DNA from 2 places in the Ancylobacter novellus DSM 506 genome. Region 1 is predicted to be linked to the other one. Evidence: riboswitches for the same ligand, from Rfam matches in the RefSeq annotation. Region 1 holds a riboswitch; the other holds the start of a gene.
The links. A riboswitch is a leader RNA that binds a small molecule or an ion and turns the genes downstream of it on or off. The one in region 1 is predicted to bind thiamine pyrophosphate.

Region 1 (7,264 bases):
GGCTACGGCTTCATTCAGCCGGACGCGGGCAGCAGCGATGTGTTCGTGCACATCTCGGCGGTGGAACGCGCCGGCCTGAGCACGCTCAACGAGGGCCAGAAGGTTTCCTACGAGGTCGAAGCCGACCGTCGTACCGGCAAGTCTTCCGCCGCCAATCTTCGGGCGCTCTGAACGGCTGCTTCCGGCCTTTGACCACGGATGTACTGGCATTGGCCGTGTAGGCGATCTGGAGCGTTAGGCTCTTGCGAGAAGGTCGGGGGAACCCGGCCTTTTTTCGTTTCGAAGGAGACAGACATTATGGAGAAGATCACCCGGGAGACCGCTTTCAAGCCCGCGCCGTCGAAGAGTGAAAGCAAGGCCGACGCGATCTCCAAGGCCGCGCTCGCCATCATCGACCAGGAAGTCGCGGCCCGCGACGAGAAGACTGCCCGGCTGCGTGAGGCCCGGCTGGCCAAGGAAGCCGCCGAACGCGCCGCCGAGACCGCCGCCAAGCGCCCGCACAAGGCCGTGAGACCGCGCTGAGCCTATCGCGCGTCGCAGATGTAGAGCGCCATGTCGGCGCCCGCCTCGCGCAACTCCGTCCATACATCCGGACGCACGCGGATGCGCGTGCCCATCTTGCGCGCATAGGCCATGGCGAACCTGTCCGCCGCCCGCGCCCTTTCCACCGACATGATCGATCTCCCTCTTCCGGCGAGAGGGTCCATGCAAGCACGCGGCCAGCGCCGGTGGCGGCTCAGTTCGCCGACGGGATGCGGGCGAGCAGCTCCTGCCTGCGCGATTGCGTCAGCGCCAGCACGCATTGCTGCTACGCGGCCGTGGTGCCGCTGCCGAAATGCCATTCCGCACCGATAGGTCGAACTTGCAGTTGGCGTCGCGGTAAGCGATCCAGGCGCGCTGGGCGGCGACGAGATTGTCGCGCCAGGTCGCCTTCGGGTCGGACGGTGTCGCGTCCTGGTCGATCGCCGCCAGCATCTTCTGATAGGCGGCGTTCAGCGCCTTGTCGGCCTCCGCCGCCTCCTTGGTGAGGCAATCCTCCATGGCGTAGCCGTCGAGCTTGTCGCAGTTCGTTTGCGGGTTCCACTGCGCCCATACCGGGCGCGGCGCCGCCCATGCGAGCATCGCCGCAGCGGCAAGGCAGCACAAGCGCGACAGATGGCCGGACATTCTTCCCTCCCCAAACGCGAACGGGCCGGTCACACGGACCGGCCCGCCAGAACCAACCGCTTCCGGTGTCAGCGCAACAACGCGCTGCAACCGCCATCAGTGCGCCAGGAAGAGCGGCACCGTCATGCGCTCGAGGATGTCGCGCGTGACGCCGCCGAGCACGAATTCGCGCAGGCGCGAATGGCCGTAGCCGCCCATCACCACGAGGTCGATGTCGCGCGCCGCCACTTCCTTGAGCAGCACGTCGACGATGCCCTCGTCGCCCGACGGCACCAGCCGGCGCAGCTCGACCGTCTTCTCGTGCCGCGCCAGATGGCGGGCGAGGTCGGCGCCGGGCAGCTCATCGGCCTTCTTCTTGCCGGTGACGACCACCGCCGCCTCGACGAGGTTGGCATGGGCGAGCAGCGGACGCGCCTCGGCTACCGCCCGTGCTGCGGCGCGGCCGCCGTCCCAGGCGACGAGGATGCGCTTGGCCGAGAACGGCTTCTGATAATTGCGCGGCACCAGCAGCACCGGCCGGCCGGAATCGAACAACACGGCCTCGGTGATCACCTCCTCCGCGCCCATGCGCTCGGGATCGGCCTGGCTGACGATGGCGAGGTCGTAGAGCCGCGCCATCACACCGATCTGCTCCGCCGCGCCGCCCGGCGTGCCGTCGACCGTGCGGATCTCGCCGGGCAAGCCGAGCGAACGCGCCGCCTCGCCGAAACGCTCCACCGCCAGCTGCGCCAGCCGCTGGCTTTCCACCCGCTGCGCCTCGATGAAATCGGTCGAGAAGGCCTCGGTGTAGACCGGCGGCACGTCGATCTCGTAGCTGACGGCGACGCCGGTAAGGTGCGCGCCGAGCGCCGCGGCGGCCGAGGCGGCATAATCCACCGCCGTGTCCGGGCCTTCGCCGATGCGCAGGCTGACGAGAATGTCCTTGATCATCTGTTTCCTCCACTCATTACCTTCGACCACGCTGCTCATAGACAAGTGTGGCCGCATTGACGGGCGTCAAGTAGTACCGCGGCTCGGCGGCGGGCATAGCGGCAACGGTCGCGCAGCCGCGGCCTCGCGGCTATAAGGGCGGAAACGGATGCAGGGATTCACCGGATGGCCGCCATAGGGCGCGCGTTCGCCGTTACCGCCCTTCTGCTCGGCCTATGGGAGGCGGCGGTACGACTTCTCAATGTGCCGGCCTATATCCTGCCGGGCCCGCTACGCATCGGCGCGGCTCTCTGGGACAATGCCGCCATCCTCGCCCACAACGCCGCCATCACGCTCGGCGAGATGCTGCTCGGACTCGTCTGCGGCTCGGTGCTCGGCATCGCCTGCGCGCTCGCCATGGCGGCCTCGCCGCTGGCACGCCGCATGATGCGCCCGGTGCTGCTGGTGGCCCAGGCTCTGCCCGTCTTCGCCATCGCGCCGCTCTTGGTGATCTGGTTCGGCTTCGGCCTCGCCTCCAAGATCGTCATGGCGAGCCTGATCATCTTCTTCCCCGTCGCCTCCGCCTTCCATGACGGGCTCGCCCGCGCCGAGCAGAGCCTCGTCGACATCGCCCGGCTGCACGGGGCCGGCACGCTGGCGACGCTGCGCTACATCCGCATCCCCTCCGCCCTGCCCGCTCTCGCTTCTGGCCTGCGCGTCGCCACCGCCGTCGCGCCCATCGGCGCGGTGGTCGGCGAATGGGTCGGCGCGTCGGCGGGGCTCGGCTATCTGATGATCTATTCCAACGCCCGCATGCAGACCGACATGGTGTTCGCGGCCCTCGCCATATTGCTCGCCGTCGCGCTGCTGCTCTTCGCCTTCGTCGACAAGGCGCTGACCCGCCTCGTGCCCTGGGCGCCGGAGACCGTGCCGGCCTGAGAAGCGCACATATGAGGAGCGCAGAGCGGTGGGCTTGCACGGCATCGACCTTGCGTGGACGATATTGTCGTTGCCGATCCTGTGAGGATCCATGATCTCGCGCCAGGTCATCTATGAAGCGCTTGTCGACGTGTTCGAGCTCTCGCCGGTGGCCATCTGCATTTCGACGGCGGAACATGTCTCGCGCTACATCATGGCCAATCCGGCCTATCTCGCCATGATCGGACGAAGCTGGGAGGAGATCGCCGGCCAGCCCATGTATCTCGATACGGTGCGGGCCCTCGATGACCCGGCGCGGCTGCGCCGCATCCACGCGTTGGACACGGTGGGCCTGTACGAACTCGAGGAGGTCGACCTGCGGCATTCCTCCGGCCGCATCGTGCCGACGCTCATCTCGACGCAGCGCCGCACCATCGATGGCGAGCGGTTCGACATCGAGATCATCATCGACAACTCCCAGCGGAAGGCATTCGAGCGGAGCCTGCTCGAAGCCGCCTATACCGATGTGCTCACGGGCCTGCCGAACCGCGCCGCCTTCGACCACCGGCTGAGCACGTTGCTGGAGCAGCGACCGCCCGGCGAGGGCATCTGCCTCGCCTATATCGACCTCAACGGCTTCAAGTCGATCAATGACGGCCACGGCCACGCCACCGGCGACCGCGTCCTGCGCCAAATCGCCGACCGGCTGCGCTCCCATGCCGATCCGCAGCACTTCATGGCACGGATTGGCGGCGACGAGTTCGTGCTGCTCTCCACCTTCGCGCAAGAGAGCGCACCCTGCATCGAGGACATGCAGATCCTGGCCGAGGCGCTCTGCGCGGTGATGGACACGGACGGACAGCGGCTCGCCATCGGCGCCGCCATGGGTGTCGTCATCACCCGCGAGGCGATCGACGCCGATGCGCTGATGCGCGGGGCCGATGCGCTGATGTACGCCGCCAAGGCGACGGGCCGAACCGTCGCGGTGAACCTGAACTGGATCGGCAACGCGTGAGCCTGCACCTCTCCAACGTCGACGCCCGCCGCATCTTCCTCGCCAAGCAGGGCCTGAGCCGTCCCCGCGGCCCGCTCACCAAGGCGGGGCTGCTGGAGCTCATCACCGACCTCGGCTTCGTGCAGGTCGACAGCATCGCGACGGTCGAGCGCGCGCACCACCACATCCTGTTCGCCCGCAACCCGAACTACAGACGCGAGCAGCTTTCCCGCCTGATCGAGAAGGACGGAGAGCTTTTCGAGCATTGGACGCATGACGCGTCCATCATTCCCAGCGCCTTCTTCCCCTATTGGAAGCACCGCTTCGCCCGCTCCCGCGAGACGCTCGCCGCGCGCTGGCGTCAATGGCACGAGAACGGCTTCGAGACCTACATCGACCACGTATTCGAGCGGGTGAAGACCGAAGGCCGCCTGATGGCGCGCGACTTCGAAGCGGAAAAGCGCCCGCCCGGCGGATGGTGGAACTGGCACCCGGAGAAGACCGCGCTCGAATATCACTGGCGCACCGGCAATTTCGCCATCGCCGGCCGCGAGGGCTTCCAGAAGGTCTACGACCTCGCCGAGCGGGTCATCCCCGCACGCTATTATGCCGGCGAGGTCTCGCGCGAGGAGTTCGTCGACTGGGCCTGCACCTCGGCGCTGGAGCGGCTCGGCTTCGCCACCCATGGCGAGATCGCCGCCTTCTGGGGCCTGCTCACCCCGGATGAAGCGCGTGCCTGGGTGGCAGCGAATGCCAGGCGGCTTGAACCCGTGCTGATCGCCCCGGCCGACGGCACACGCCCGCGCGCCTCGCATGCGTTCAAAGGCAGCGGCGACGCCTTCGCCGCCCTGCCCGCGCCGCCGCCGCGTCTGCGGGTGCTCAACCCTTTCGACCCGCTGCTGCGCGATCGCAACCGCACGGAGCGCCTGTTCGGCTTCAACTACCGCATCGAGGTGTTCGTCCCCGCGGAAAAGCGGGTCTGGGGCTATTACGTCTTCCCGCTGCTGGAGGGTGACCGGCTGGTCGGGCGCATCGACATGAAGGCCGACCGCAAGGCCGGCACGCTCGACGTGCGCCGGCTCTGGCTGGAGAAGGGCGTGCGCGCCTCCAAGGCCCGCCTCGCCGCCCTCGACACTGAACTCGCCCGCCTCGGCACGTTCGCCGGGGTCGAGCGGACGGTGTATCTGGACGGGTGGCTGGGGGAGTAGCCCTCCCCTTAGCCGGCAATTGCCCTGGCATGTCAGCGATGCTAGCGTGCCGCGCATCCGAGGGGTGTCCCGCCGACCGCAAGGTCCAGGGGCTGAGATGGCATCCGCCAGACCCTTTGAACCTGATCCGGGTCATGCCGGCGAAGGGACGGAACGACGGCCGGGTCGCATCGCGCCCGAGCGGATTCCCCCGAAAGCTCATGCGCCGGATCTCCGAATGGGAGGAGATCCATGTTCAAGACCATCGCCCAGACCGCTGCGGGTTGCGCCGTGGCCCTCGCCTTGTCGCTCGCCCCCGCAAGTGCCGCCGACAAGCTCACCGTACTGCTCGACTGGTACATCAACCCCGACCACGCGCCGCTGATCGTCGCCAAGGAGAAGGGCTTCTTCCAGGCGCACGACCTCGACGTCGAGCTCGTCGCCCCGGCCGATCCCTCCGCCCCGCCGCGCCTCGTCGCCGCCGGACAGGCGGACGTCGCGGTGAGCTACCAGCCCAGCCTCTACCTCTCGGTGAAGGAAGGCCTGCCGCTGGTGCGCTTCGGCACGCTCGTCTCGACACCCCTCACGGCGCTCGTGGTGCTGAAGGACGGCCCGATCAAGTCCATCGCCGACCTCAAGGGCAAGACGGTCGGCTATTCGGTGGCGGGGCTGGAGGACGCGCTGCTCGGCACCATGCTGGCGAGCGCCGGGCTGAAGCCGACCGACGTCACCATGATCAACGTCAACTTCGCCCTCTCCCCGGCGCTCGCCGCCGGCAAGGTCGACGCCGTGATCGGCGCCTACCGCAATTTCGAGCTCACCCAGATCAAGCTTGAGGGCAAGGAGGGCCGCGCCTTCTTCCCCGAGGAGCACGGCGTGCCGGTGTTCGACGAACTGATCTATGTCGCCCACAAGGACAAGCTCGCCGATCCGCGGCTCAAGCGCTTCCTCGCCGCGGTCGAGGACGCGACCATCTATGTGCTCAACCACCCGGACGAGGCGTGGGGCGTGTTCGTGAAGGCCAACCCCAAGCTCGACGACGAACTCAACCGTACCGCCTGGACCGACACGCTGCGCCGCTTCGCCCATGCGCCGGCGGCGCTGGACGCTGGCCGTTATGCCCGCTTCGGCGAGTTCATGAAGAGCCATGGGCTGATCGACAAGGTCGAGCCGGTGGCGACCTACGCGCCGGCGCTGCCGTGAGCCGACCTCTGTTTCTCCCGGTTGCCCCAGCGGCAATCGGGAGCTAGGTTGCACCCGCCATGATGATGATCCGCAACATTCGCGCCGTCTTCCAGCTCGGCTGATCCCGCTTCTCCGCGCACCGAGAACCGGATCGGCGCGTCCTGCGCGCCGCGAATGCCGCCTGCCGCGCGCGCTGCGCCGGCACTCATCAGGTGATCTCATGCCGAACGACTTCTCTTGTCCCCGCCTCGGCGCGGCGGATATCGAACGCTTCATCGCGGACGGCCTCGTCCGCATCGACCACGCCTTCCCGACGGAATTGGCTGCCGATTGCCGCGCCATCCTCTGGCGTGCCACCGGCTGCGACCCGAACGACCCCACGAGCTGGACGCAGCCGGTCATCCGCATCGGCCACCTCGCACTGCCGCCCTTCCGCGCGGCGGTGAACACCCCGACACTGCACGCGGCCTTCGATGCCCTGGTCGGGCCGGGCCGCTGGCTGCCATGCGGCGGCCTCGGCACCTTCCCGATCCGCTTCCCCTCGCCCGACGATCCGGGCGACGACGGCTGGCACATCGATGTGAGCTTCGGCACCGAGGCGCCGGACTTCATGCAGTGGCGCGCCAATGTCCACTCGAAGGGACGGGCACTGCTCATGCTGTTCCTGCTCTCCGACGTCGGCGAGGCGGATGCGCCGACGCGCCTGCGCCCCGGTTCGCATCTCGACATCGCCCGCCGGCTCGCACCGCATGGCGAGGACGGGCTGACGCTCGGCGAGCTGGCGGCGAGCGGCTTCGAGGATGCGCCCGGCCATGGCGAGGTCCTCGCCACCGGTGCGGCGGGCACGGTCTATCTGTGCCATCCCTTCCTCGTCCACGCGGCACAACCACATCGGGGCATGCGG
Region 2 (7,264 bases), 2.0 Mb from region 1:
CAGCGCCGCCGAGCGCTTGCGGTCCACCACCAGGAAGCCGGTCACCATGAGGGTGATCAGCGCCAGCACCGTGGTGCTGCCCAGCGCGGTGATGTCCATCATCATGATCTCGAGCCAGCGCGGCCCGAGCGGATCGGCCGGATCGCCCGGCGCGCGGAAGGCCAGCAGCACCGTCTCGTCGAAGCCGTGGGTCTCGCCCTCCACCACCTCGTCGGCGATGGAGGCGAAGATCCACAGGCCGAGGGCGGCGCCGGTGAGCGCGACAAGCACGCTCAGCTCCGACAGCGCCCAGCGGGTCAGGTCGCGCGGCCGCAGCCGCGCCAGGCGCTGGAAGGCGGGAAGCGAGGTGAATCGGGCAAGATCCGGCATCGGACATCCATGTGCAGGCTTGGCGGGGCATCGGCAAGAGGAGCACGACCGGCGCCATCTTCCCACAGGGAACCGGAAGCCCTCCTTACGTGTTCCTAGGCTTAGGCGAGAGGAGGGGCCCATGCTGAAGGGTGGAATTCTGTGGCTGATCGGCATCCCGCTGCCGATCATCATCGCGCTCTGGCTGTTCGGCTATCTGAGCTGACCCGTGCCCGCGAGCCGTGTGGAAGGATGCGATTTGCGCGTCGGTATCGGTGTCCGGCAGACCCTTCCGCGCGCTAGCATGCGTGAATATGCGTCTGCGGGAAGAAAGTACCTGGTCGTGACATGAACGTTATCGGTAGCCACGATCAGGCGCTGGTCGCGCTCTCCATCCTCATCGCGGTCGCGGCGTCCTACACGGCGCTGGACCTCGCCGCCCGCGTCCCAAAATCCTCCGGCCATGTGCGCAATGGCTGGCTGGCGGCGGCGGCGCTCGTGCTGGGCGGCGGCATCTGGGCGATGCATTTCATCGCCATGCTGGCGCTGAACCTCTCCGTGGCGGCGTCCTACGACATCAGCCTGACGGTGCTGTCCTTCCTGCTGGCGGTGGTCGCCACCGGCATCGCGCTCTATGCCGCGAGCCGCGTCGTGCTCGGCTATGCCGGCGCGGCGTTCAGCGGCGTCTTCATGGGGCTCGGCATCGTCGGCATGCACTATGCCGGCATGGCGGCGATGCGCATGCCCGGCCTGCTGTCGCACGACATGATCTTCGTCGGCGCCGCCGTGGTGCTGGCGATCGGCGCCTCCATGGTGGCGATCTGGCTGGCCTTCCGCCGCCACTCCATTCCCCAGCGGCTCGCCGCGGCGGTGGCGCTCGGCATCGGCATCGCCGGCATGCACTATGTGGCGATGGTCGGCGTCACCTTCACGCCGCATGAGGGGCCGCACGCGACCTTCGGCAGCGAGGGCGGCATCGGCAACGTCGAATTGGTCATCGTGGTGACGGCGGCGACCTTCGCCATCGTCATCGCCGCGCTGCTCGCCGCCATGTATGACCGCCGCTTCGCCGTGCTGGCCGAGCGCGAGGCGGCGATGTGGCGCGAGGGCGAGGAGCGCTACCGCAACCTCTACCGCCGCACGCCGCTGCCGCTGCATTCGCTCGGCCCCGACGGGCGGATCGAGCAGGTCAGCGACCGCTGGCTGGAGCTGCTCGGCTATCGCCGCGAGGAGGTGATCGGCCGGCTGCTCACCGATTTCATGACCCCCGAATCCGCGCGCGTGCGCATCGAGGAGCACTGGCCGCAGCTGCTGGGCAGGGGCGAACTGCACGACGTCGAGTACCAGCTCGTCACCCACGACGGGCGGACCCTGAACTGCATCCTCTCCGCCGTCGCCGAGCGGGACTCGCAGGGGAAGCTGGTCAAGACGCTGTGCGGGCTGATCGACGTCACCGAGCGCCGCACCGCCGAGGAGGCGCTGCGCCAGGCGCAGAAGCTGGAGGCGGTCGGCCAGCTCACCGGCGGCATTGCCCACGACTTCAACAACCTGCTCGCCGTGGTGCTCGGCAATCTGGAACTCGCCGCCAAGCGCGCGCCGAGCGACCCGCGCCTGCAGGCGCTGCTCGGCAACGCCATCCAGGCGGCGCAGCGTGGCGCGGCGCTCACCCAGCGCATGCTGGCCTTCGCCCGCCGCCAGGACCTCAAGCCCGAGCCGGTGGACGTGCCCGACCTCGTGCTCGGCATGGCGGAACTGCTGCGCCGCTCCATCGGCCCGAGCGTGCGCATCGAGACGCATTTCCCGCTCGGCCTGCCGCGCGCGCGGGTCGACGCCAACCAGCTCGAACTCGCTCTGCTCAACCTCGCCGTCAACGCCCGCGACGCCATGCCGGAGGGCGGCACCATCACCATCGCCGCCCGCGAGGAGACGGTCGACGCGCCGGCCGACGAGGCCGACCGCCCGCCGCTGCGTGCGGGCCGCTATTTCTGCCTGTCGGTGACCGACAGCGGCAGCGGCATGGATGCGGAGACGCTGGCGCGCGCTACCGAGCCGTTCTTCACCACCAAGGGCGTCGGCAAGGGCACCGGCCTCGGCCTCGCCATGGTGCACGGCCTCGCCGCCCAGTCGGATGGCGGGCTGATGTTGGCGAGCCGGCCGGGGCGCGGCACGACGGCGACGATCTACCTGCCCATCGCCGAAGAGGCGCGCAATGCCGGGCCGTCTCCCGCCGTGCCGGAGGAGGACCTGTTCGTGCCGCCCGGGGAGGGCGGGGCGCTGCGCGTCCTCGTCGTCGACGACGACCCGCTGGTGCTCTCGGCGACGGGCGCGATGCTGGAGGACCTCGACTGCCTCGTCACCGAGGCTGCGTCCGGGCAGGAGGCGCTGCGCATCCTGGAGACCGGCGTCGCCTTCGACGTGGTGCTGACCGACCAGGCCATGCCCGGCATGACCGGCGTGCAGCTTGCCGCGCTGATCGCCGCGCGCTGGCCGGACCTGCCGGTCATCCTCGGCACCGGCTATGCCGAGCTGCCGCCCGAGGCCAAGGCCGGCACGCTGCGGCTCGGCAAGCCGTTCAGCCGCGAGACGCTGCGCCGCGCCGTCATCTCGGCGACCCGCCCGCCGCCGGACAACGTCGTCCCGCTGTCGCGGCTGGGGTGAGGGGGGCGGCGTTCTTCAAGGCGCTTCTTCTCGATGGCCCTCATCCTGAGGTGCGAGCCAAAGGCGAGCCTCGAAGGATGCTCGTCCGGGTGCGCTTCACTGACCATCCTTCGAGGCTCGCTGCGCGAGCACCTCAGGATGAGGGCGTGTTGTAGCCAGGCTCATCTAGCTCAAGGCTCCATCCGGCAAAGTCCGGACCCGGAATATTGTCGACGCCAGCGTGACATTCTCCGGCTTCGTGACTATATCAAGTCAGTCCGGGGGAGCCTCGTCAGGAGGCTGAGAGGCCATCGGCGCGCAAGCGGCATGGCGACCCTTCGAACCTGATCCAGTTGAGACTGGCGGAGGGAGGAATGATGACGTCCCCGCACACTCAATCGACCGAAGGCGCCCGCCGCGCCGATAACGCCATGCGTGTAAAAATCGTCGGCGCCGGCGTCGCCGGGCTGACCTGCGCCCATGCCTTCGCCAAGAGGGGCGCGCAGGTGACCATCGTCGAGCGCAAGGCCGGCTCCGGCCAGGGCTGCTCCTGGTTCGCCGGCGGCATGCTGGCGCCCTGGTGCGAGCGCGAGAGCGCCGAGCCGATCATCGCCGAATTGGGCTTCGAATCCCTCGACTACTGGCGCGAGGCGGTGCCCGACGTGCCGCGCGAGGGCTCGCTGGTGCTGGCGCCGGCCCGCGACCTGCCGGAGCTGAAGCGCTTCTCCCGCCGCACCGAAGGCTATGAGTGGCTCGACGGCGCCGGCATTGCGAGCCTTGAGCCGGACCTTGAGGGCCGCTTCGAGCAGGGGCTGTTCTTCCCCACCGAGGCGCATCTGGAGCCGCGCAAGGCGCTCGCCGCGCTGACCGCGAAGCTGGTCGGCGAACATAACGTCGCCATCCGCTACGAGGCCGACGGCTTCGAGAGCGACGAGGAGATCGACCTGACGGTCGACTGCCGCGGCCTCGCCGCCCGCGACCAGCTCGCCGACCTGCGCGGCGTGAAGGGCGAGATGCTGGTGCTCTATTCCACCGAGATCGCGCTGAAGCGCCCGGTGCGCATGCTGCACCCGCGCATCCCCGTCTACATCGTGCCGCGCGGCGACGGGCATTTCATGATCGGCGCCACCTCGATCGAGAATGACGAGCGCGGCCGGGTGACGGGCCGCTCCATGCTGGAGCTGCTCTCGGCCACCTATGCGCTGCATCCGGCCTTCGGCGAGGCGGAGATCGTCGAGATCGGCGCCGATGTGCGCCCGGCCTTCCCCGACAACCTGCCGCGGCTGCGCAAGCGCGGCAACACGATCTATGTGAACGGGCTCTACCGCCACGGTTTCCTCGCCGCGCCCGCCTTGGCGCGCCGCGCGGCGGAAGTGGCGTTCGACGGGGCGTATTTCCCGGAGGTGATGGATGAAGATCATCGTCAATGGTGAGCCGGCCGATACCCGCGCCGGCACCCTCGCGGACCTTCTGAGCGAGCTCGGGCTCAAGGGCGCCAAGGTCGCCACGGCGCTGAACGGGGCGATGGTGCGCGCGGTCAAGCGCGAGGCGACGGCCATAACCGATGGCGACCGGGTCGAGATCCTCGCCCCGATGCAAGGTGGCTGAGACGGAGGCTGATGAGATGGATGCGATGACGCAGGCGCCCGGCACGCTCGCCGATCCGGTCGAGTTCTACGGCACCAAGGTGAATTCGCGCCTGCTGCTCGGCACGGCGCAGTACCCCTCGCCGGCGATCCTGTCCGAGGCGATCCGCGCCTCGGGGGCGGAGATCGTCACCGTCTCGCTGCGCCGCGAATCCGGGGCTGCGAAGGCGGGTCAGAGCTTCTGGCAGCTCATCCGCGACCTCGGCGTGAAGGTGCTGCCCAACACCGCCGGCTGCAAGACCGTGAAGGAAGCCGTCACCACCGCCGAGATGGCGCGCGAGCTCTTCGGCACGCCCTGGGTGAAGCTGGAGGTGATCGGCGAGGACGACACGCTGCAACCCGACGTGTTCGGCCTGGTCGAGGCGGCACGCATCCTCTCCCGCGACGGCTTCGAGGTCTTCCCTTACACCACCGAAGACCTCGTGGTGGCGGAGAAGCTAATCGGCGCCGGCTGCGAGGTGCTGATGCCCTGGGGCGCGCCGATCGGTTCCGGCCGCGGCCTCAACAACCCCTACGGCCTGCGCTCGCTGCGGGCGCATTTCCCCGGCCTGCCGCTGGTGGTCGACGCCGGCGTCGGCGTGCCCTCGCATGCGGCGGCGGCGATGGAGATGGGCTATGATGCCGTGCTCCTGAACACCGCCGTCGCCAAGGCCGGCGACCCGGTGCGCATGGCGCGCGCCTTTGCCCGCGCCATCGAGGCGGGGCGCGAGGCGGTGCTTGCCGACCCGATGGAAGTGCGCGACATGGCCGCGCCCTCGACGCCCGTCATGGGCCGCGCGGTATTGGGCCAGTGAGTGGGATCATGAAACTCGACCCGTTCTACCTCATCGTCGACCGCGCCTCCTGGCTGCCGCGGCTGCTGCCGCAGGGCGTGAAGCTGGTGCAGCTGCGCGCCAAGGACAAGGAGGAGGCGGAGCTGCGCCGCGAGATCGCCGAGGCGCGCGCGGTGTGCGAGCGCTACGGCGCGCAGCTCGTCGTCAACGACCATTGGCGGCTCGCCATCGAGGAAGGCTGCGACTTCGTCCATCTCGGCCAGGAGGACCTCGCCGCCGCTGACCTGACGGCGATCCGCAGCGCCGGGCTCAAGCTCGGCATCAGCACCCATGACGAGGCGGAGCTGGAAGTCGCGCTGCTGGCACGGCCGGACTATGTGGCGCTCGGCCCGGTCTACCCGACCATATTGAAGAAGATGCGCTGGGCGCCGCAGGGGCTGGAGCGCGTCGCCAAGTGGAAGAAGCGCGTCGGCGACCTGCCGCTGGTCGGCATAGGCGGGCTCACCATCGATCGCGCGCAGGGCGTGCTGGAGGCGGGCGCCGACAGCCTCGCCGTCGTCACCGACGTGCTCCTGAACGACAACCCCGAGCGCCGCGCCCGCGAATGGGTGCTGGCCACACGCGAGATGGCGTAGGGTTCTGCGCTTCCATTTAGTCGTCATCCCGGACGATGGGGAAGAGAGTGCCGTCATGGCCGGGCTTGGCCCGGCCATCCACGTCTTTCCGCCGCGATGGACCCAAGTCGTGGATGCCCGGACCAAGTCCGGGCATGACGACGTGAAGGTGGATGAGGTGTGAAGCCCTCGCTCCGCAACCGCGTCGCGGTGCTATGATCCCCCGCCGCCGGGGGAGACTTCCATGAAGCGCCTGTTGCCGATCCTCGCGCTCTCAACGCTGTTCCTCGCCGGCTCCGCGCTGGCCGACGACGCGCAGGCGATCCGCCAGCGGCTCGCTGAGTGGACCACGGCCTTCAACACCGGCGACAAGGCGACCGCCTGCGACCTGTTCTCGAAGACGCTGGTCTCCGACTATCGCGGCCAGGGCGAGGCCGGCTACGCGGCGCGCTGTGCGCTGATCACCAGGGCGCTCGACGACAAGGCCCGCCGCTTCCGCTACGCGGCGGACATCAAGGAGGTCATCGTCTCCGGCGACCTCGCGGTGGTGCGGCTCACCTGGACGCTCACCATCGAGCCCGGCGGGGCGAAGAGCGTCGAGCCGGGGCTCGACGTCTTCGCCCGGGAGCCGGACGGCAAATGGCGAATCATCCGCTACATGGCTTACGAGGAGTGAGGCCGCCCGCGTAACCGCGCCAGCAGCACGGAGAGCTCCGGCGGCGGCTCGCGCTCGATGCGGGCATATTCGCGCCCGTCGCGCGTGCGGCGCATCAGGCCGAACTCGACCATCTCGCGGCGCAGGATCGCGTGGTCGCCGAACAGGTGCCAGTCGTTCAGCCGCTCGTTCACCTCGCGCTCGGTGGAGACGATGCCGGCCGGCAGATGCGACCACATCACCCACAGGCAGAGAATCTGCAGGTTGCGCTTCTTCGGCCAGCGGATGAGCCGCCCTTCGGCATCGAACAGCCGCGCCGCCTTCTCGCAGCGGGCGTGATCGGCCAGCGGCGCGGCCGGCGGGGGCGGCGCGTCGAGCCGCTGGCGCGCCTGCGCATCCGCGCGCAGGTGCTGGAAGTTGCGGAAGCCGGCGCCGCGCGCCAGCAGGTTCAGCAATTCGACATGGCCCGGCGCGTGGCCGAGCTCGGCGATGCCTTTGTGCAGCGTGCGGGCGAGCGCGGAAATATCCGGCGCCTCGAAGGCCAGAAGGGTTCTGGACATGACCAATCCTCGTTCGTGCCCTCTGCGAGGA

Region 2: linked by a shared signal. The riboswitch ahead of SNOV_RS12995 (FAD-dependent oxidoreductase) and the one ahead of SNOV_RS03190 (ABC transporter substrate-binding protein) in region 1 are both predicted to bind thiamine pyrophosphate.

Annotation. Positions count from the first base shown of each region.
Region 1 covers NC_014217.1:671,151-678,414, reverse strand. The annotation lists gene SNOV_RS03230 (cold-shock protein) at 1-171, shown strand, start outside; gene SNOV_RS03225 (hypothetical protein) at 298-522, shown strand; gene SNOV_RS03220 (hypothetical protein) at 525-674, opposite strand; gene SNOV_RS03215 (lysozyme inhibitor LprI family protein) at 787-1,167, opposite strand; gene SNOV_RS03210 (universal stress protein) at 1,264-2,097, opposite strand; gene SNOV_RS03205 (ABC transporter permease) at 2,263-3,015, shown strand; gene SNOV_RS03200 (sensor domain-containing diguanylate cyclase) at 3,107-4,009, shown strand; gene SNOV_RS03195 (winged helix-turn-helix domain-containing protein) at 4,006-5,196, shown strand; TPP riboswitch at 5,247-5,362, shown strand; gene SNOV_RS03190 (ABC transporter substrate-binding protein) at 5,428-6,378, shown strand; gene SNOV_RS03185 (phytanoyl-CoA dioxygenase family protein) at 6,581-7,264, shown strand, end outside.
Region 2 covers NC_014217.1:2,720,990-2,728,253, reverse strand. The annotation lists gene SNOV_RS13005 (phosphatase PAP2 family protein) at 1-369, opposite strand, end outside; gene SNOV_RS13000 (MHYT domain-containing protein) at 697-3,006, shown strand; TPP riboswitch at 3,256-3,373, shown strand; gene SNOV_RS12995 (FAD-dependent oxidoreductase) at 3,363-4,418, shown strand; gene thiS (sulfur carrier protein ThiS) at 4,396-4,593, shown strand; gene SNOV_RS12985 (thiazole synthase) at 4,610-5,425, shown strand; gene SNOV_RS12980 (thiamine phosphate synthase) at 5,434-6,039, shown strand; gene SNOV_RS22645 (YybH family protein) at 6,263-6,694, shown strand; gene SNOV_RS12970 (DUF2087 domain-containing protein) at 6,682-7,233, opposite strand.